Regions from separate parts of the Bradyrhizobium sp. CB1717 genome, predicted to be linked through region 3. Evidence: riboswitches for the same ligand, from Rfam matches in the RefSeq annotation. Region 3 holds a riboswitch; each other region holds the start of a gene.

Region 1 (7,177 bases), 3.8 Mb from region 3:
TGGCGCGGCGGTTGTCCGCGACAAATACCGGGTCTCCGATTTTGCGACTGGGCTGACCATCGACAACGGCAGCGAAACCCGTTGGGGCGGCACAGTAGGAGCGGGCCTTGAATTTGGCTTCGCTCCGAACTGGTCCATCGGCGTTGAGTACGACCACCTGTTCATGGGGCATCGGGACGTAGACTTCTTCTTTTCAACAGGAATCGTAGGTGCTCCGGTGGGCGCTTTTGCAGGGACTGCCCGTATCGGTCAGGACGTCGATATCGGTTTGGTCCGCGTGAACTACCGCTGGGGTGGCCCGGTCGCCACGACATATTGATCTTCGCCAGAACGGAAGCGCTCCTTCACACGGGGGACGGGCAGCCGGATAATCTTGGCGCGCTGCTCGTATCTCAAGCTAGCAATCATTGATTTAGATCATTTCCAGAAACTACGTAAGGATCGGAATAGGCGGAGACGATGCGCTGGTCTCGCAGTCTTGGTTTTTCTTCCTCCTTCAGGTGAAGCACGAGGGCACATCGCAAAGACGCGCAACCATCCCTATGCTCAGGCGGTGATCGCCGCGGGCTGGATTACCTTGTTCTTCGGCTTTGCCCTCTGCCCACTCGCCTTCATCTGGGCCTATGTCGAGGTGCCGGCTCCTCGAAATACGGGAGCCTCGTGATGGGCGTCCCGATCATCAACACTTTCGTTGTGCGGCTGCTCTTGCTATTCCTCTTCAAGATCGTGCGGTTCAACGTATTCTGGAAGCTTTCGCCTTCCCTGGTCAGCCTGCCGGCCTTGCTCGGTCTCCTCATCCCGGGGCTCGGTCATCGTAGTGCGCAGCGCGGTCTCTGGGGCGGCTATGCCCAAACCCAATGCGACTTGTTGGTAGTGTTCTAACAGCCGCTACAGAAATATCATGAGAAGCGATAAACCATATACTTGGCCTGCTCGTCGTAGCTAGCAAGCTTCTCGTTCACTTGCGGGTCTTCCAGCGTCTGGAAGCTATTCCTCTCCCAGAACCTCGTTGAGCCGTTCACAGCAACCAGGGAAACGTTTGGAAGGTGCGCGCGCCTAGCGTGGCTAATCAGCTTGCGCACAACCTCGGACGCTGCGCCGCCAGACCGCGCCTCGGGCAATAGCGCGATATCGTGGATATAATATGTGGATGCGGCGTCGGGTACGGATTTTAGAAGGACATTGAGAGCGGGTGGCTTTTGAAGTGCCAAGGATGGATGAAATATAGCCAGCAGCACCAATCGCCTCGCGCTCAAGCACGAAGCATCCGGCGGGGTAAAGCCGAAGCCGCTCCGAGAATACGGCCTCATCCTCAGGGTAATTGAGGTGAACGCGATCTACGATCGCGTTCACAGATGGAAGATCTTCGCACTCCATTGCTCGCCAAGGCATGCAATGCACTTTCAGTGATTTATTAACCGCTGTTCACTAGCATCAAATGCTGGCGGGCAACAGTACACGCCCTGACGCTCGGCTGCTCAATCCGTGAGCGGAACAGACTCTAGTCCTTTTGCCCCGAGGTCGTATGCGCCGTATAGATGGGCCGATGCGGGGCCCTTGGGGAAAGAGGAGCAGAACTGCTCAAAGTCGCGGAAACCTTCATTGCCAATCCCGAGCCAAGCCCCTGCCAGGGGGGAGGAGTAGAGACTCGACGGGAAGCACCTACAGCGGACATCGCCGGGTGAAGGGATAGTCCAGACCACGAACGCCGGAAGGGTGACAGGCGACGCGATCGGATCATGAAGCGTTTCAAATCGTCCCGTCAGGCTCAACTTTTCTGTCAGTTCATGATCAGGTCGCGAACCTTTTCCACATCCTCTCTCTCGGAGCCGTCACTGCCGACTTCCGTCGTGCTTCGCGCGAGCGAGCCTTTGCGACTTGGCGCGATCTCCACGACAAGCGCTCGCCGAACCTCGACCTTGGGGCTGCTCCAATTCGTTAACTTGACGGTGCCGCCTTGACGAATCTCCGCGAGCGGCGCCTATATGTAGCCCGTCACGGTCTTCCATTCCCGCATCTCGTAGGATGGAAGCTAAGAGGGAACCCGGTGCGCCGGCAACGGCTATTCCGAGGCTGCCCCCGCAACTGTAAGCGGCGAGCGGTTGTCATCATGGTCACTGGCGCGACAGCGCTGGGAAGGCCGACAGCCGCAGCGACCCGCGAGCCAGGAGACCTGCCGCGACAGAACGAACGTCCTCGGGCGGGGTGCCCCGGTGGGTTGCTTGCAACTGGTGATATTTGCCCGGTCTCCTCGCAAGTCGTCCGCACGGCCCCCAGCCTCAAACATCGCGGGGTTGCCGATGTCGCCGTCTTACGATTTCGATCAGCATGGTCATCTCATCGAGATGCCGAGTGTGCGGCCGCTCCCAGCGCAGGCCAAGCCTACCACGCCTGAGCTGTGTCTTGTGCAGCCGCCGCCATCGCCGGCTCCGCTGCCAAGGCCCCTCGCGCCATCGCCAAGGCCGTCTGACCTCACGCTCGATCGGTCGCGCGACAACCTGCTGACGTCGTTCGGCAAGCTGACGCTGACCGACCGTTATCTGCTCGCCGGCGAAAGCCTCCAGGACATGTTCGCCCGGGTGTCTTGCGCCTTCGCGGACGATGTTGCGCATGCCCAACGTCTGTATGATGGGATGTCTCGACTGTGGTTCATGCCGGCCACACCGGTGCTCTCCAACGGCGGCACCCCGCGCGGCCTGCCGATCTCGTGCTTCCTTAACTCGGTGTCGGACTCGCTCGAAGGCATCGTCGGCATCTGGAACGAGAACGTCTGGCTTGCCTCCAACGGCGGCGGCATCGGCACCTACTGGGGGAATGTTCGCTCGATCGGCGAGAAAGTGAGGGGCGGCGTCACCTCGGGCATCATCCCGTTCATCCACGTCATGGACGGCCTGACGCTGGCGATCAGCCAGGGCTCGTTGCGGCGCGGCTCGGCGGCGGTCTATCTCGATATCCACCATCCCGAGATCGAGGAGTTCCTCGAGATCCGCAAGGCGTCCGGCGACTTCAACCGCAAGAGCCTCAACCTACATCACGGCATCAACGTCACCGACGAGTTCATGCGTGCCGTGGGTGCCGGCACCACGTTCGCTCTGCGCAGCCCGAAGACTAACGAGGTCGTCCGCGAGATCGATGCCCGCCAGCTGTGGCAACGTATCCTTGAGAACCGGCTGCAGACGGGCGAGCCTTATCTCTTGTTCATCGACACCGTGAACCGCGCGCTCCCCAAGCACCAGCGCGAGCTCGGCCTCAAGGTCTCGACCTCCAACCTGTGCAGCGAGATTACGCTGCCGACCGGCATCGATCATCGCGACGAGGAGCGCACCGCGGTGTGCTGCCTGTCGTCGCTCAACCTCGAGACCTGGGACCAGTGGAATAAGGAGCCCGGCTTCATCGAGGACGTCATGCGCCTCCTCGACAACGTGCTCACCCACTTCATCACAGTGGCGCCGGACGGCATGAAGCGTGCCCGCTACGCCGCCCTGCGCGAACGCTCCGTTGGCCTCGGCGTCATGGGCTTCCACTCGTTTCTCCAGGCCAAGGGCATTCCGATGGAGAGTGTCCTGGCCAAGTCGTTCAATCTGAACATGTTCCGAAAAATCCGTCGCGATGCCGACGCGGCATCCGTGGCGCTCGCTCGCGAGCGTGGCCCGTGCCCGGATGCCCTGGAACGCGGCGTGATGGCGCGCTTCAGCCACAAGATAGCGATCGCGCCGACCGCCTCGATAAGCATCATCTGCGGCGGCACCAGCGCCTGCACCGAGCCAATCCCGGCCAACATCTACACCCACAAGACGCTATCCGGCGCCATCTCGGTGCGTAATCCGCATCTCGCCAAGGTGCTGGCCGCCAAGGGCGCCGACACCTCGGCGACCTGGCAGTCGATCATCGCGCACGAGGGGTCGGTCGCCCATCTCGACATCCTGTCGGAGCACGAGAAAGCGATCCTTCGCACCGCCTTTGAGGTCGACCAGCGCTGGATCGTCGAGCTTGCCGCCGATCGCGCCCCATTCATTTGCCAGAGCCAGTCGATCAACCTCTATCTGCCGGCCGACGTCGATAAGTGGGACCTCCACATGCTGCACTGGACGGCATGGAAGCGTGGGGTGAAGAGCCTCTACTACTGCCGTTCAAAATCGATCTCGCGCGCGGCGTTCGCCGGCAAGATTGCCGAGGATGACACGGCAACGCCGGCGCCGCAGCGCACCGACTATGAGGAGTGCCTCGCATGTCAATGATCGATCTGTCGTCCGTCGATCCGCGCACGCTGATCGGCAAGGGGCGCGTCGGCCTCCTTGATTCGACCGGCAGCTATGACGTCGATCGCTACGCCTGGGCTTACGAGTTCTGGAAGCGCCAGCAGCAGACCCACTGGATGGGCGAAGAGGTGCCGCTCGGCACCGACCTCAAGGACTGGGCGTCGGACCGCGTCACCGCCAACGAGCGTGCGCTGCTTACCCAGATCTTCCGTTTTTTCACTCAGTCGGACATCGAGGTCGGCGACAACTATCTCAAGCGCTACATCCCGATCTTCCAGCCGCTCACCGTCCAGATGATGATGGCCGCTTTCACCAATATGGAGACGGTTCATATCGACGCCTATGCGCTGCTGCTCAAGACGCTTGGTATGCCCAAGACCGAGTTTGAGGCATTCCGCGGCTATGCGCAGATGCGCGCCAAGGCGGACTACATGCACGAATTCGGCGTCGACACCGTGGCCGATGTCGCCCGCACCCTGGCGATGTTCGGAGCCTTCACCGAAGGCATGGCCTTGTTCGCGAGCTTCGCCATGCTGCTCAACTTCCCGCGCCACAACAAGATGAACGGCATGGGACAGATCGTAAGCTGGTCAGTGCGCGACGAGAGTCTCCACTGCGAGGGCATCATCAAGCTATTTCACGAATGGCACCGCGAAACCGGCGCGGTGACGCGCTCCGTCCGCGACGACATTGTCGACGTCGCCAAGACCATGGTGAACCTGGAGGAGAACTTCGTCGAGCTCGCCTTCGGCCTTGGCAAGATCGAGGGCATGCTGCCTGAGCACATCCACGCCTACGTCCGCTACGTCGCCGACTGGCGACTGACCCAGCTCCGGATTGCCCCGGTCTTCGGCTTCTTCGAGGCGAAGGAGGGCGGGTTCACACAGCTCAAGGCGCATCCGCTGCCGTGGCTCGTCGAGATTCTCAATGGCGTCGAGCACGCCAATTTCTTCGAGCAGCGCGCCACGGAGTACTCCAAGGCGGCGAGCCGCGGCAGCTGGGACGGCGAAAACGGGGTGTGGGCGGCTTTCGGCCGTATCTAGCCCGTCTTTATTCATGAAGGGCCTGTGGGTGGCTAGCGAGTGTGGTGTAAGCCGCTGATGGGACGTGGGATTCGGTTGCTGAGACCAATTCTGCGCTGACATCATCGAGGCAACCACACCGGCCATGGTCGACGATACGATTCTGCCCTTCCTGTTTCCAGCGGTCAGGCGCAAGACGATCACAGCCGCCTTTGATGGTGGGCGGCTGTTTTCAGCGGCTATGATGTGGAGGGCTCCGCGACCCGAACCCGCTCGAATGCGACAGGGGACCAGAGGGACTTCTCGTTCCGCGGATTCATAGCCCCCGAAGGATCATTGAAATCCCTTGGCTGCGTCCAAAAGCGCCATCGATGCGGGGCAGGGGCCTTGCCGGCCCGGCTTAGATGTGTTCATGCGATGGCTGGAGACACCAGCTTGACCGGCGCGGCCTCGACCTCCTGCCAATCGCCGTGGCCGCTGCGATAGCGGTAAGGAGGCGGTTCCCGATCGCCAGTTCGGGACCAGGGTCATGCGCAGATCGACGTTGGGCAGAATCACCGGTCCAAGCCCGCCATGGTTCGGCCAGTGGATCGGCGGGTAACCGGTAAGGAGCACAAGAAGCAGTGTCGGCGCCGGCGGGAGCGTCGGCAGTTGGCTGTAATTGCCTTGCAGGGCGGTGGCGACATCGAGCGGCGGATTAACAGCTTGGGTGATGCTGCCGAAACCTTGGATCCGGCTGTTCGGCTTGTCGACGACCAGATCCAGCTTGAAGATTATGCCTCCGGGGCGGCTTTCGCCAATCTGATAGCAGGCGTGAAACAATCCGACGCGGCCTTTGGTTGTCGTATCGGGCATAGAGCGTCCTTTCCCATTTAGGAAGGTTGATCGGGTGATCGACCGTGGTCATCCGGCCAACTGCCGCACGTAGTCGTCAGATTCTTCCGCCGGGATCAGCTTCACCGCAACCAGGCGCGTGCCATTGCTGCCGGAGACGACGATTTGCGGCACGTAATGGCCGGGGAAGCTGCCCTTGACCGCGTAGGGCGTGGACCCATCACCGAGCGGTCCCGTCCATCCCATTACGTCGATCCTCAGGCCGCCGACCCAATGCGGATCCGCACGAGGGTAATTCCTGTCGTGAAGTTCGGCGCATCACCCTCAACCTCGATCAGAAATAGCCCGAATCCGTCAGGTCCGTGGATGAAGCTGGCTTTTGCCGTGTTAAACGGCTCCGTCTGATAGAAACCCATGCTTGTCCTCCTGGTGAGCTGACGCTTGGCGACGCAGCATCCAGGCACGCCTGATGACCAGTGCGGCGCCGGGCTGGTGTCCGCCGGCGGCCGCAAACGCGTTCTCCCCGGCAGGGATCTGGGACCTAACTAGCAATGAGTGTGCCACCAGAGAATTTGCGCAGTGAATGCTTCAATAGAGATAGAAAGGTGTGCCTCGCCGGTGCGGGTCCAGAGGCTCGGCGTGGAGTTGCGGACATTGTGTGATCGACCTGGCACTGGCACAGATGAATACGACGACACCGGCATCAACTTGCTGCGCGACCAGTCTAAGACAACCGGTTATATGCGAGCTAATCGGGTCGAGCGCTTTCAACTGCAGCGCACGGCGCTCGCATCATGCCGTTCCAGAACCTACCGACCCGCCATGTGCTGCCTTCGAGTAATCCCAACTGATTGAGCTAGCCTGAGAATGTTGGCAGTCGCACGCGGTTGTCAGCTTTGCGTCCATTGTCGTCGACGCGATGCTCGCCATCCCTGTAGGATCAGCATTTTCGGTCCGGCACGCCGGTTGCTCTGTTTCTGGCACCCTTACCCACCAGCGTACGGTAAGTGGTTCAATGTCCAAAAGGGGTACGGATTTATCGCTCCAGATGACGGCGGAAAC
Region 2 (7,177 bases), 1.1 Mb from region 3:
CACGCCCAGCCCGCAAATTTACCGATACCAGCCGTTATCCGACCAGCGTCTTGCGCGGGCAACCTCAACACTTCGGCTAAGTTGATTTACGTCAGCTCAAATTCAAAGCGCGCTGCGTTTTTGCGTCGAACAGCGCAGAAAATTGCGGCGTAGCGAAGGACACCGAATTCGGCTTGGGCGATCTTGTAAGTGGCAGAAACGCTTCCGGCCTACATTGTGCCTCCAGGAGCACCGGAATGATCATCGACCTTTTGCTTCGAGAGCATCGCAACATTGAGCTGCTTCTGGCCGCTCTTCAACGCGAATTGGAGATTTTTGAGAGAGGGGTTCGTCCCGATTATGAGGTCATTCGCGCGATTATCAGCTATTTCGAGGTTTACCCCGAGCTGTACCATCATCCACAAGAAGACTTGATTTTTTTCAAGCTCAAGGCTCGCGATCCGGATGCAGCTGCAATCGTCGGCGATCTCGCGCTTGAACACCAGGAAGTGGTCGACCGTTTGCACCACTTCGCGCGAGCTATTGACGCCATCCTCGCGGATCGTGAACTCTTTCGGCAAGACGTCGGCGATATCATACGCGACTTTATAGTACGCGAGCGGCGCCACATGATGTGGGAAGAACGAGATTTCTTTCCGGCCGCACTGAAGGCTCTCTCGGCACAGGAATGGACCCAAATCGCTTCCGCCGTCACCGATGATGGAGATCCCCTGTTCAGCGAGACAGCGGCAGCCACTTCCGACGCGCTAAGAGCGCATATTCTGCAATTGGAGCAAGAAGCTGAGGCCGAACGGAGCTCGGTCGCGTTTTCGTCCGCCAAGGCCGGCAACCCGTGACACGGCGCCGAGACGTAGGGGCCGTATTGATCGGCGCCGTCTTACAGCAGGAATTAGACCTCATGCTCATCATGTCGAAATGAAAATGGGGTGTTCGCGGGCACGTAGCCTGCTGCACCGCCAAAATGGCTTTCTGCGCACGATGATCGCTTCCGGTGCCAACGGCATGGCTGAGCCTTCCTGAGCCCTGGTTCCGGCACGTTCCACAATGTGATGTCGCAGGTCTGGCAGTTGCGCAGTGACATCGCGAAACGGATGCCTCTCATGTCCGCCGCCCCACAACGACGGACGATTTCCGCCGCGCGGGTGGGGCGAAGCACTCCCACTCTTTGCCAGCCTGGCACGCTCTGAATGATCCGACCGCGGCCGGTTCGACCCACAGCACGCCAATTGCCAGGCACTGCTCGCCCGGGTACGTTTAGCACGAACGGCAAGGCGCTGGACGACGTCAGGTCTAACTCTGCGCCGAGTCGTGTCGGATCGGAGATCGCCATCATTCAACTGGCCTGTGCTGAGGGCAGGACCACGCTCACGGCTGAGGAGCACCCTGTCGGCACCAGTGCCATCTTCAAGCTCGTGACATCCTCCGCGTGGTTCGCTCATAGACTCTCAAACAGAGGCCCAAGACGAAACCCGACTATCGGGTGGGACTGGTCGACCAAGGACTACCTTAAGCAGGGTTCAATCAATAGCAACCGCTCATGCATTGTCTACGCTTGCAAGATCCTTGGAGCCGGGTTTTTCGTATCGTCGCGCTGATCGAGCATAAGGTTTCCAAGCAGGAAAGCGCACCGAGTTTGCGGCTCGTCGCTGCGGTGACCGCCCGGCATCACCGTCCCTCGTCGCCGTCGTAATCGTTGCCGACGTGCTCTTGAGCGACAAACCTTGGTGTAACTTTATAAACCTCAGGCTAACGGTCGCATACCACGGCATAATTGAGCTCCGCTGAGCTTGTGCTTCAACTGAGCTCAGATTTTCGGCGAATGTCCTTGCCGTGATCGAACCGGCGGTTGACCTCTCTCTGCCGATGGAAGTCCGCGCGATGCGTCAGCGTCGCTCCTCCCAGACTTTCGCCCGGCCCGCTAAGCGGGGCCGGGCTTTTTTTGTATTCCCAAGGCTCCATCGATCATCGACAGCGCAAATGACCGCAAGAGGATCCGCTTTGTCGAGAAGCGACCCAAGCCCGGATCAACGGCCTTGCAGATCGAATGCAGCGCGCAGTTGGCGGGCGGCAGCGACCATGTTCGCTAGCGCCGGCCGCACTTCCTCCCATTTGCGCGTCTTCAGGCCGCAGTCCGGATTGACCCAGAGCTGCGAATCCTGGAGCCGGGTCTGAGCCAACGCCATCAGTTCCTTCATTTCGCCCGCCTCGGGAACGCGTGGGGAGTGGATGTCGTACACGCCCGGCCCGATCTGATTTGGATATTCGTAGTTCCTGAACGCGTCGAGTAGTTCCATTTTCGAACGCGACGTCTCGATCGAGATGACATCTGCGTCCATTGCAGCGATCGCACCGATGATGTCGTTGAACTCCGAGTAGCACATATGTGTATGAATTTGTGTTTCGTCGGCGACACCCGATGAGCAGATGCTGAAGCAATCCACGGCCCAGTCGAGATAGGCCGTCCACTCCGATCGACGCAACGGCATTCCTTCGCGCAGTGCGGCTTCGTCGATCTGGATCATTGTCGCACCAGCATTCTCGAGATCGCGGACTTCGTCTCGGATCGCGAGCGCAATCTGGCGGCAGACCTCGCTTCTGGGAATATCATCGCGAACGAAGGACCAGTTCAAGATCGTCACCGGTCCGGTCAACATAGCCTTCATCGGCTTCCTCGTTAGTGATTGCGCGTAGCGCCACCAGTCCACGGTGATAGGCTTCGGCCGCACCACATCGCCAAACAGGATCGGTGGCCTGACGCAGCGCGAGCCGTACGACTGCACCCATCCGTTCCTGGTAAATGCGAAGCCGGCGAGGTGCTCGCCGAAGTACTGCACCATGTCATTGCGCTCGAACTCGCCGTGCACGAGGACGTCGAGACCGATGTCCTCCTGCCAACGTACGGCGCGCGCAGTCTCCTCCTTGAGGAACCTGTCGTATTGCTCGTCACTTATCGCGCCTCGCGCATGCGCCGCACGGGCATTCCGGACCTCTGTGGTCTGCGGAAACGATCCGATGGTCGTGGTAGGAAAAGCCGGTAGTCCGAAACGATTGCTTTGGATCTCGGCACGACGGGCAAATGGGCTCGCCCGTCGACGCATGGTCTGATCGATCGCTTTCATCCGGACAGCGACATTGGCATCACGGATTTTCGGCGAAGTCCGGCGAACAGTCGCGGCACATTCCGACTCGGCAAGAGCTGGCGCAACATTCTGGTCGCCTGCGAGTGCCCGCGCCAGGATCGCAAGCTCCCGCATCTTCTGGACCGCGAAAGCAAGCCAGCTCTTGACGTCGGAAGCGAGCCCGGTTTCGAGTTCAACATCGACCGGCACATGAAGTAGCGAGCAGGATGGGGCAATCTGTACACGGTCCTTGCCGAGCTTCGCAATCGCGGGTTCGAGCCGCTGGCGCAGCGACGACAAATTCGACCGCCATACATTCCGGCCGTCGACGACACCGAGCGACATGACGAGATCACTTCGGCCGCCAGCGCTGATCTGGTCCAACAACTGTGGCGCTCGAACTAGGTCGAGGTGTAGTCCGGCAACTGGCAGGCTCAACGCGGTGTTCAGATTGTCCCCGAGGTCGCCGAAATAGCTGGCAACTAAGATCTTGATGGCCGGCACCTCCTTGGCGAGCCGATCATAGGCATGTCGCAAAGATTGCCGCCCCCTTTCATCCAGATCAAGAACCAGGCAGGGCTCGTCGAACTGAACCCAATTTGCCCCACGTTTGCCCAATTCCTGCAGAACCTCGATATAGGCCTGTATCAGTTCATCCAGTAGTGAAAGTGGCTGGAACGCAGGATCGGGACTCTTGCCGAGCTTTAGGAATGTGACCGGCCCGATCAGGACAGGGCGGGTTTGGAAGCCAAGGGCCTTGGCTTCCTCATACTCCTCGATCGGCTTGCGAGAGCATAGCCTGAAAGTCTGCCCCCTGTGAAACTCCGGGACCATGTAGTGGTAGTTGGTGTCGAACCACTTAGTCATCTCCTGCGCGGGTGCGCCAAATCCGCGCGGTCCGTGACCGCAATTCGCATCCCGATCGTCGCATTGTGATCCGCGGGCCATGGCGAAGTACGTCTTGAGCGAAACGGATTCGGCTTTCGAGGCGTAGATCTCCGGGATGGCGCCAACCATGACACTCGTGTCGAGCACCTGATCATACAGCGAGAAATCGTTCGATGGAATGACTGTGACGCCGATAGATTTCTGTCGAGCCCAGTTCGCGGCACGCAAGCCAGCTGCGTCCTCGAGCAACTGCTGTTCGCTGCTTTTTCCGGCCCAGTAGCTTTCTAGAGCGAGCTTGAGCTCCCGCCTTGGACCGATGCGTGGCGTTCCGAGCGTAGCAACCGGAAGGGAGAGAAGAGACATAGCGTTAACCCCATGTTGGGGGCAAAGGCCATGGCGGACGCAGGCAGGGGAAGTCGCGCGGTGCGACGGCTGCTTGGCGCACCACCGGGACACCCCGCCCGTGGACGAATATATTGTCGGGGCAGGTCTCCTGGCTCGCGGGTCATCGCTTCTGTCCGGCCTTCCCGAAGCCGCGCAGGCTTCAGTGACATCGTTGGACAGCGGCTTGCCGCTCACAGTTGCGGGGGCAGCGCCGGCATTGTCACCGGCTTCCCTCTTAGCTCCGGCAAGTGGAAACCGGAGAACCTCGACGGCTTGGAATATCGGCAAGAGAAGTCTTCCGTCAACCTCTCAGATTATGTCTCAAGCTGAGCTGCGACATCTGCGACGCGAATGACCATGCATCTCTATGGTTCAGATGATGTAGAAGCGCTCTCAATCGGCCATATCGGAATGACCATCGCAGCTGCCCGCGGGCCGCATGGCAGATCGGTGGCAGGGACAAATGCGGCTTGCGCAGTCGGGACTGCTGCCTCGAGCCGAACGCATCTGTTGCGAGTCCCGGCTTCCGATGGCAACGATACCGAACTAAACGGTCGCGTGACGAGGATGCATAAGCCGCGCTGGATAGCGCTGAACGGAAACATCGAGACATGGGCCAGTCGGAAAGTCGACAAAGAGAACACAAAAGCGGTGTGAATTGCAGTCCATTACCTGGCACGAAGGATGCAAGTCTTCGGCATACCCAGTCTTCTCCTTCTGGGCATGTCCAGCACAGCAAATTGAGGCTGTCGCCGGCAGCGAAGTTAGCGGCGCGTGACATAGAGGGGAGCCCTGCTCGCACGGGACACCATCGCTCTCCCCGTCGCGTCGCCGCTAACTTCTTGCGCTCGCGCATACTGGTTGAAGGTTGCCCGCTTTAGAACGACGTGTGGATGAAACCAGATAGGCCGACAGTTATGAGAAAAATCTCTGGAAGACGCGCGTTATGGTTTTGTCTTGGTCAATGCCTGATCTACCTGGCCGGGTTGGCTCCGACGAGCAACAGTGTTCGCGCCAACGAGAGCCCCCTTATCGAACGATTCAAGTCAACGTGGCGAGCGCAAGACGGCGAGACAATTGAACAAATTGTCTCCAACGTCTCGAAGGTGGCACAGTTCGTCCCTCGAATGTGGGGCCTCGCTGAACTTGATCAAGATGACCATGTGTTCGTTTCGTGGACTAGGCACCGGGATGATACATCAGGCGAACAGAATGTTATCACCTGGAAGATCGCGCACGACGGAACCTTTCAACTTGCGTCGACCTATGCAAAGCCGATGGAATTGGGCTGGCGCGCCCTGGCGCTCTCGTTGATCGCCAGTGAAGTCAAGGATGGCGAAAGGGACGCAAATCTTCGCTTTTTGCATGATCCGAGCAATTTCAACTTTGTGACGACCACGCAAGGCCGGCTCGGCGATCTTCTGCGGCAGGGCCGCTGCACTATCGTTGAACCTGTTGGAGTGGACTACTTGCCGAAGCAGAATGACAAACCGACCGAGAAAGGTGATCTGTGGCGCGTTTTGCTTTTAGTGAACTGCGATATCGCAGGACCCCGTTTTTTTACACACAACGGGGTCATCACTTTCGAGAAGAGCGAAGGGCAAGATTGGAAGCCGCAATCCTCCTTTGCCAAGCGTATCGCGGCCTTTCCTCCTGGCTCCTGGTTCGCTCGCATAGAGCCAAAGGATCGGGAAGAGCAAGGCGACGAAAGCCCTCGGTAAAATGGTCGCGCAGAGCAAGATCGCGCCGTAGCTCCTTTTACCGCCAACGCCTCTGAACAACTGCAAGACATATCAGCTCTAAAATGTCGGTGTTTGCGCCTTCAACAGTCTCGAGATTTTCCCGCAGCTTTCAGCTCGTCAGGAAACAATCGGACAGCAAGATTACCACCGCCTCCTTCTGCGAGTAGTCGAGTGCAGCGGCACGTGCCAGCTGGCGAGATTTGGCCCCCGGGGCACCCGAGGCAGTGGGAGGACACCAATCCGCGAGGGAACCAGCTCTCCATGCCAGTCTTCAAGGGACCGGGCCTGGAGATGCCTCGGGCCCAAGCCCGATCCGGCGTGCGCGCCGCGCATCGCGCGACTGACTGGCACCCGCAAGAGCGTGAGCGTGCCGACGCCGAGGCGGCACGCGAGATCGAGTGCTGCGACGAAGCGCGTTAAGACGGTAATGGGGCAAGCGTTAGCGCCCGGCACGCCCCCTGAGCACCGGCGAGCGACCCCGGCGAGGAACCCGGCGCCGTGCGCCAGGTATCGAGGACCGAACTGGGTCGGTGCTAGATTTCCTCGCGCGCATTCGTCTGCGCGTCATAGATCCGGATTTGAAGCGTGGGAAAACGCTTCTTTAGTTCTGCTCCGCCTGCCCTGGCGCCGTCTCTGGTTGCGAATTCGGCTCTGAGTCGGCCATCTACTTCAAGCGCGTAAGAAGAGACTGGCAATTCCCGGGGGGCAGCCATTTCATTCCCATTCTGTAGTGAGGCCATTGAGAATGATTTGTAGCTTGAGTCGGCTAAACCGCACCAGAGCTAGCTGCCCGAGTGCCGCAACGGGGGCAACCATGTTGTGGATTGAGGCTTCGCACAGGATGGCACTCGCGATCGTCCGAACACGGGGCGGCTTACCCCTCGCCCAGTGCGTATACGACGAAGCCGCGGAGGTTGCCGCTCCAAATTTCCGTGGCGCAAAACGCACGCCCTCACGCCGGGCTTGCTGGATAACTCTCCGCATGTGATCGCGGTGAAGCATACTACGAGAGAGCGGCCGCCAGTCGCGCCGCCTGGGCCATGA
Region 3 (7,177 bases):
ATGACCGCCGCGGCGGTGATGCGCGAGCAGATCGATATCCCAGCCCTGCGCACGCAGGAAGGCGAGATCGCCGCGGGTGGATTTGGAGCCGGGGATGATGACGAGACGGACATCGCCGGGGATCGCGTCGCCCGGACGGACCATGACGAGATCGACACCAGGCTCGAGCTTGAGCGGATCGAGATCGTCGAAATTGGCGATCCGTGACAGCGCGAGGCACGCGATCTTGCATTGCCCGGGCTTGCGCGCATCGCTCAGGCCCAGCGCGTCCTCGGCCGGCAGCTCGCCGGCGCGCGCGAACCAGGGCAGCACGCCAAGGCCGCGCCACGACGTCTTCTGCTCGATCAGCCCGTAGCCGTCGTCGAACAGCGTAGGATCGCCGCGGAACTTGTTGATCACAAAGCCCTGGATCATCGCGGCATCATCAGGATCGATCACCGTCTTGATACCGACGAGCTGGGCGATGACGCCGCCGCGATCGATGTCGCCGACCAGCACGACCGGAACGTCGGCCTTGCATGCAAAGCCCATATTGGCGATGTCGGCCTTGCGCAGGTTTACCTCGGCCGGGCTGCCGGCGCCTTCGATCAGCACGAGATCGGAGCGTGCCTTCAGCCGCTCGAAACTCTCGAGCACCGCGCCCATCAGCGAGGGCTTCATCGCCGCATATTCGCGCGCACGCGCGGTCGCAATGCGCTTGCCGTGAACAACGACCTGGGCGCCGACATCGGTCTCGGGCTTGAGCAGCACCGGGTTCATGTCGGTGTGCGGCTCGACGCCGGCCGCGAGCGCCTGCAGCGCCTGGGCGCGACCGATCTCGCCGCCGTCGACCGTGACGGCCGCATTGTTCGACATGTTCTGCGGCTTGAACGGGAGCACACGCAGGCCGCGCCGCGTGAAGGCGCGCGCAAGACCGGCGACGATGAGCGACTTGCCCACGTCCGAGCCGGCTCCCTGGATCATCAATGCGCGCGCCATCGAATTCAGAACTCGACGCCGGCCTGCGCCTTGATGCCGGAGCGGAAGGGGTGTTTCACCAGCGTCATCTCGGTGACGAGATCGGCGATCTCGATCAGCTCGTCCTTGGCGTTGCGGCCGGTGAGCACGACATGCGTCATCGGAGGCTTCTGCGTGGTCAGGAACTCCACCACCTCGGCGATGTCGAGATAGTCGTAGCGCAGCGCGATGTTGATCTCGTCGAGCACGACCATGCGCAAATTGGGATCGAGGATCAGCTCCTTGGCCTTCTCCCAGCCGGCGCGCGCGGCGGCGATGTCGCGGGCGCGGTCCTGCGTCTCCCAGGTAAAACCTTCGCCCATGGCGTGGAACTGGCAGAGCTCGCCGAAATGGCCGGTGAGCAGGCGCCGTTCGCCGGTATCCCAGGCGCCCTTGATGAACTGCACCACCGCGCAGGGAAAGCCGTGGGCGACGGAGCGGACGATCATGCCGAAGGCGGAGGAGGACTTGCCCTTGCCCGCGCCGGTATGGACGATGATGAGGCCCTTTTCGCCGCTCTTGGTCGCCATGATCTTGTCGCGGGCGGCCTTCTTCTTCGCCATTTTCTGGGCGTGCCGGGCGTCGGTTTCCTCGGCCGTCTGGGTATCCGGTTCAGGCGTCATCTGACGGGGTCCTTCGGCTTGACAAGAGGCGGCCGGGGGCAAATGGTGGCCCGGCGTTGGTTCCTGTCCTATGACAGGCGAAGAGGGAATGCGATAGGGTCCGAATCGGCAAGATTTGGGTCCAAAATGCAGCCGCCCCCGCGACCGTGACCGGAGAGATGCCCGAAGCCACTGATTCCCACGGGAATCGGGAAGGCGGGGATCGAAGGGCAAAACCCTGCTCCGCAAGCCGGGAGACCTGCCAGCGCGGACGAGTTTTGGACCGGCGGACGGGGTGTTCCGCGACGGGGAAGCGGGCCTTCAAGAGAATGGTCCGTGCGCCTCTTCGCTTCCCGCTGTTTATCTGGAAGAGGCGATGACCGTCACACTTCACGTCTGTATCACCTGCCGCGCCGGCCAGACGCTTGGCGAGGGCGAGACGACACCCGGCAAGCGCCTGCATGGTGCGATGCTCGAAGCGGGCGTGCCCGAGGGCGTCAATGTGGTTCCCGTCGAATGCCTGTCGGCCTGCAGCCAGGGCTGCTCGGTTGCGCTCAGTGCGCCCGGACGCTGGTCCTATGTCTATGGCCGCCTCTCGGATGCCAATGCGCAGGACGTGCTCGCGGGCGCCGCGGCCTATGCCGCCGCGCCTGACGGCCTCGTGCCCTGGCGCAGCCGTCCCGAAATCTTCCGCAAGCAGTCGCTTGCCCGCATTCCCCCCATCGCCGTCGTGCCGGAGGCCGCTGAATGAACTCGCTCGCAAAAGTCCCTGTCACGGTGGTCACAGGCTTTCTCGGTTCCGGCAAGACCACGCTGATCCAGCATCTGCTGACCAATGCCAACGGCAAGAAGCTTGCGGTGCTCGTCAACGAGTTCGGCAGCGAGGGGGTCGACGGCGAGATCCTGAAGTCCTGCGCCGATGCCAATTGCCCGGAGGAGAACATCGTCGAACTGGCCAATGGCTGCATCTGCTGCACCGTGGCCGACGATTTCATTCCGACCATGGAGCAATTGCTGGCGCGCCCCGTGCGGCCCGATCACATCCTGATCGAGACCTCGGGCCTGGCGCTGCCAAAGCCGCTGCTGAAGGCGTTCGACTGGCCGGAGATCCGCTCGCGGATCACGGTCGATGGCGTGATCGCACTTGCCGATGCTGAAGCTGTCGCCGCCGGCCGCTTCGCGCCCGATCCGGATGCAGTCGAGGCGCAGCGTGCAGCAGACGAGAATCTCGATCACGAGACGCCGCTCTCGGAAGTGTTCGAGGACCAGATCGCCTGCGCCGACATCGTGCTGCTGACCAAGGCCGATCTCGCCGGCAGCGCCGGAATTGAAGCCGCCAAGGCCGCGATCACTGCCGAGATGCCGCGCCGCGTGCCGATGTTGCCCGTCACGGACGGTGCGATCGATGCGCGCGTCATCCTCGGTCTCGGCGCCGCCGCAGAAAACGATCTCGCCGCGCGTCCCTCGCATCATGATGGCGAGGAGGAGCACGAGCACGATGATTTCGCCTCCGTCGTGATCGATCTTCCTGAGGTCGCCGATGTCGATGCGCTGGTCGCATCGGTCCAGCGACTGGCGCGCGAGCAGAACGTGCTGCGCGCCAAGGGCTATATCGCGGTCGCGGGCAAGCCGATGCGCCTGTTGCTGCAAGCCGTCGGCGAGCGCGTGCGCCACCAGTTCGACAAGCCCTGGGGCGCGGGTCTCAGGCAGTCCAAGCTCGTCGTGATCGGCGAGCATGGCGACATCGATGAGGCCGCGATCAGGTCGGGACTCGGCATCTGATGCACGTCGTCTTCCGCGAGAGCCGCGGTCTGGAGGAGACCGCGACGCCAAGAGATATCGGCCAGGACCCGGCCGATCTCGTGGTGCTCTCGTATTCGGATTCTGATCTTGCCGCGTTTGCGGCCGGCTGGCGGCGTGGCCGCGACAGCCTGCCGTCGCTGCGGCTCGCCAATCTCGCGGAACTACGACATCCACTGTCGGTCGACACCTATATCGAGCGGACGCTGTCGCAGGCGCGCGGCATCCTGGTGCGCCTGATCGGCGGCGAGTCCTACTGGCAGTATGGGCTCGCAGCGCTGCGGCAACTCGCGAAGGATCGCAACATCGTGCTGGCCGTGCTGCCGGCCGACGGTCGCGACGACACGCGGCTCGATGCGTATTCGACCTTGCCGGTTTCGACGCTGCGCCGGCTCAAGGTGCTCTGCGACACCGGCGGCCCGGTCGCGGCGCAAGCGGCGATCGCGCAGCTTGCGCTGGCCTCGGGACTCTATGCAGGTCCGGTCGTCGGCGAGATGACGGTGCCCGAGATGGGATTTTACGATCCCGCGCGTGGTGTCATCCCGGCGCCGGTCGCGGTGGAGGGAAAGCCGCGCGCGCTGGTAACGTTCTATCGCTCCTATCTCACCGCTGCCGATACCGGCCCTGTCGATGCGCTCATCGCGGCGATGCGCGACAAGGGTTTTGACGCGCATGGCGTGTTCGTCACCTCGCTGAAGGCGGCGGGCGTTGCCGATTGGCTGCGCGCGTATCTCGCGCAAAATCCGGCGGCTGCGATCGTCAATGCGACGGCGTTTTCCGCGATTGGCGACGACGGCAACACGCCGTTCGATGCCGCATCGTGTCCGGTGTTCCAGGTCGCGCTCTCCACCGCGCGGCGTGAGGACTGGGCGGAATCGCTGCGCGGCCTCTCGCCCGGCGACCTCGCGATGCATGTGGTGCTGCCAGAGGTCGATGGCCGCGTTTTCGCGGGCGTGGTGAGCTTCAAGTCGGCTGCGGAGCGCGATCCCGATTTGCAGTTCTCGCATCTGGCGCACAGGCCCGACGAGGAGCGCGTGAAAGCCGTCGCCGCGCGTGTCGCGACCTGGCGGCGGCTCGCGGTGAAACCGGCCGGCGAGAAGCGCGTGGCGATCGTGCTCTCGAACTATCCGGGCCGTCCGCACCAGATTGCGCATGCGGTCGGTCTCGACGCGCTGGCTTCGGTCGAAGCGCTGGTATCCGATCTCGCGAAAGCCGATTTTGATATCGCGCCGGTTCATGCACTTGGCGAGACGCTGCTCAAGCAGCAATTGACCTGGAGCGTTGCGGAGTACCGCGCAGCGTTATCGCGCCTGCCGCAATCGCTGCAGGACGATCTCGCGCAAGCCTGGGGCGCGCCGGAGACTGATCCAAGCTGCCGCGACGGCGCGTTTCATTTCGCGGCCATCACTTGCGGCAACTCGATCATCGCGGTCCAGCCGGAGCGCGGCGATGCGGCAACGCGCGATGCCGACTATCACGATCTCGCCCGCACGCCGCGCCAAGCCTATGTCGCGTTCTATCTCTGGCTCCGCGTGCAGGGGATTGATGCCGTTGTGCACATGGGCGCACATGGCACACTGGAATGGCTGCCCGGAAAATCCGTCGCGCTGTCATCGGCCTGCTGGCCCGAAGCCCTGATCGGCGACCTCCCCGTCATCTATCCCTTCATCGTCAACGATCCCGGCGAGGCCGCACAGGCCAAGCGGCGCTTAGGTGCGGTGACAATCGGCCATCTGCCGCCGCCGCTTGAAAGATCCGCCGTGCCGGAAGGCCTGCGCCGGCTTGAACGTCTACTCGACGAATATTCGACCGCCGATGGTCTCGACCCCGCCCGCCGGCAGCGTTTGATCGCCGCGATCCGCGACGAGGCGCGCGCGGCAGGTCTCGAAGACGATCTCGGCCTGGATGCCTCGGCCGCGCCGGCCGAAGCGATCCCGCGCATCGACCGCTTCGTCTGCGATCTCAAGGAGAGTCAGTTCGGCGACGGCCTGCACGTGTTCGGCCGCGGCGCCTGTGGCGAGGTGGAGCGCGATGCGTTGCGTGCTGCGCTCGCAGGACAGCGCGTCGCGCCGGGGCCATCGGGCTCGCCCTATCGCGGCCGTCAGGACGTCTTGCCGACCGGGCGCAATCTCTTTGCCGTCGATCCGCGCGCGGTGCCGACGCCGTCGGCGCATGCGCAGGGGATAAAACTCGCCGAAGAGCTGCTGCGGCGTCATCTGCAGGATCACGGCGACTGGCCGAAGGGCCTCGTCGTCGATCTCTGGGGCTCGGCGACCATGCGCACCGCCGGCGAGGAATTTGCCATGGCGCTGCATCTGGCCGGCCTCGCGCCGCGCTGGGATCATGCCTCCGGCCGCGTCACGGGTTATGACATCATCGCGCCGGCCGAGCTCGGCCGCCCCCGGATTGATGTCACGCTACGCGTGTCAGGCCTGTTCCGCGATGTCTTCGCAGGCCTTGCGCAATTGTTCGAGGCCGCATCCGAGGCGCTCGCGTCGCGCGACGACGAGGGCGAGGAGAATCCGTATCGCCAGCGCACCTCCCGCGTGTTCGCGCCGCGTCCCGGACAATACGGCGTCGGCCTGTCGGCGATCCCGGATGCATTCACATCCGAGACGCGCGAAGCGGCCGGCGAGGCCTGGCTGTCGGCATCGTCCTGGGCGTTCTCAACCGATGGCGAGATCAGGCCCGACCGCGCCGGCATCGAACAGCGGCTCGCCTCTGCCGACGTCTTCGTCCACGTTCAGGACTTGCCCGAAACCGATCTGCTGCTCGCCGCGGATTATGCCGCGCACGAAGCCGGCGTGGCGGCAGCGGCGGCGCATCTCGGCGGAACCACGCCGTCGCTTTATCATCTCGACGCAACGCGCCCCGATCAGCCTCATGCGCGCACGCTGACCGAAGAGATCTCCCGTGTGGTCCGCGCGCGCGCGGCCAATCCGGCTTGGATCGCCGGCATGATGCGCCACGGTTTTCGCGGCGCCGCAGAGATCACTGCGACGCTCGAGCACATGGCTGCCTTCGCCCATCTGGCGGGCGCCGTGCCACCGCATCTGTTCGATCTCTATTATGACGCGACGCTTGGCAGTGACGACGTCAGCGCCTTCATGGCCCGTGAAAATCCGGCGGCGCTCGCCGCGATGGAGACCTGCTTCACCCGTCTGCATGAAGCCTCGCTCTGGCGGACCCGCCGCAATTCGATCGCGGCGGCGCTGAGGGAGGCGTCATGAGCGCGGCCATGGTCAAGGGCTGGTGCCCCGGTGCGCTGCGGCCAATGCAATCGGGCGACGGCCTCGTCGTCCGCGTGCGGCCGTTCGGCGGGCGGCTCGATGCGGCGCAGGTGTCCGGACTTGCGCATCTGGCCGATCGCCATGGCAACGGCCTGATCGACGTCACCAGCCGCGCCAATCTGCAGATCAGGGGCGTCAGCGACAGCAGCCACCGGCTGCTGCTCGATGGGCTCGCGCAGCTAGCCCTGCTCGATCCGGACGCCGACACCGAATCCCGGCGTAACATCCTCGTGACGCCGTTCTGGCGCGCAGGTGACGAGACCCAGGCGCTCGCCGCCGAGCTCGAAGAGGCGCTCGAGAACAGCGTACTCGCGCTCCCGACCAAATTCGGCTTCGCCGTCGATGACGGCAGCTCGCGCGTTCTCGCCGGCGATTCCGCTGATGTGCGGATCGAGCGCGATCGCGCCGGTGGACTGCTGGTCCGGGCCGATGGCGCCAGGCTCGGCCGTTCCGTGGCGCGCGGTGAGGCCGTGACCACCGCGCTCGCGC

What was found. Region 3 has a riboswitch for cobalamin ahead of QA649_RS30620 (DUF1636 domain-containing protein). Riboswitches for the same ligand answer to the same signal wherever they lie in the genome.
Region 1: linked by a shared signal. The riboswitch ahead of QA649_RS05110 (ribonucleoside-diphosphate reductase subunit alpha) and the one ahead of QA649_RS30620 (DUF1636 domain-containing protein) in region 3 are both predicted to bind cobalamin.
Region 2: linked by a shared signal. The riboswitch ahead of metE (5-methyltetrahydropteroyltriglutamate--homocysteine S-methyltransferase) and the one ahead of QA649_RS30620 (DUF1636 domain-containing protein) in region 3 are both predicted to bind cobalamin.

The regions. Positions count from the first base shown of each region.
Region 1 covers NZ_CP121666.1:1,080,511-1,087,687, forward strand. The annotation lists gene QA649_RS05085 (outer membrane beta-barrel protein) at 1-319, shown strand, start outside; gene QA649_RS05090 (DUF3302 domain-containing protein) at 479-664, shown strand; gene QA649_RS05095 (hypothetical protein) at 664-882, shown strand; gene QA649_RS05100 (GNAT family N-acetyltransferase) at 900-1,238, opposite strand; partial or broken gene QA649_RS05105 (hypothetical protein) at 1,722-1,942, shown strand; cobalamin riboswitch at 1,982-2,196, shown strand; gene QA649_RS05110 (ribonucleoside-diphosphate reductase subunit alpha) at 2,301-4,238, shown strand; gene QA649_RS05115 (ribonucleotide-diphosphate reductase subunit beta) at 4,229-5,302, shown strand; gene QA649_RS05120 (DUF1842 domain-containing protein) at 5,615-6,136, opposite strand; gene QA649_RS05125 (hypothetical protein) at 6,185-6,361, opposite strand; gene QA649_RS05130 (hypothetical protein) at 6,373-6,531, opposite strand; gene QA649_RS05135 (cold-shock protein) at 7,082-7,177, shown strand, end outside.
Region 2 covers NZ_CP121666.1:7,606,055-7,613,231, forward strand. The annotation lists gene QA649_RS35545 (hemerythrin domain-containing protein) at 237-836, shown strand; gene metE (5-methyltetrahydropteroyltriglutamate--homocysteine S-methyltransferase) at 2,025-4,370, opposite strand; cobalamin riboswitch at 4,473-4,674, opposite strand; gene QA649_RS35555 (nodulate formation efficiency C protein) at 5,285-6,112, shown strand.
Region 3 covers NZ_CP121666.1:6,533,336-6,540,512, reverse strand. The annotation lists gene QA649_RS30630 (cobyric acid synthase) at 1-978, opposite strand, end outside; gene cobO (cob(I)yrinic acid a,c-diamide adenosyltransferase) at 984-1,619, opposite strand; cobalamin riboswitch at 1,660-1,880, shown strand; gene QA649_RS30620 (DUF1636 domain-containing protein) at 1,975-2,349, shown strand; gene cobW (cobalamin biosynthesis protein CobW) at 2,346-3,380, shown strand; gene cobN (cobaltochelatase subunit CobN) at 3,380-6,628, shown strand; gene cobG (precorrin-3B synthase) at 6,625-7,177, shown strand, end outside.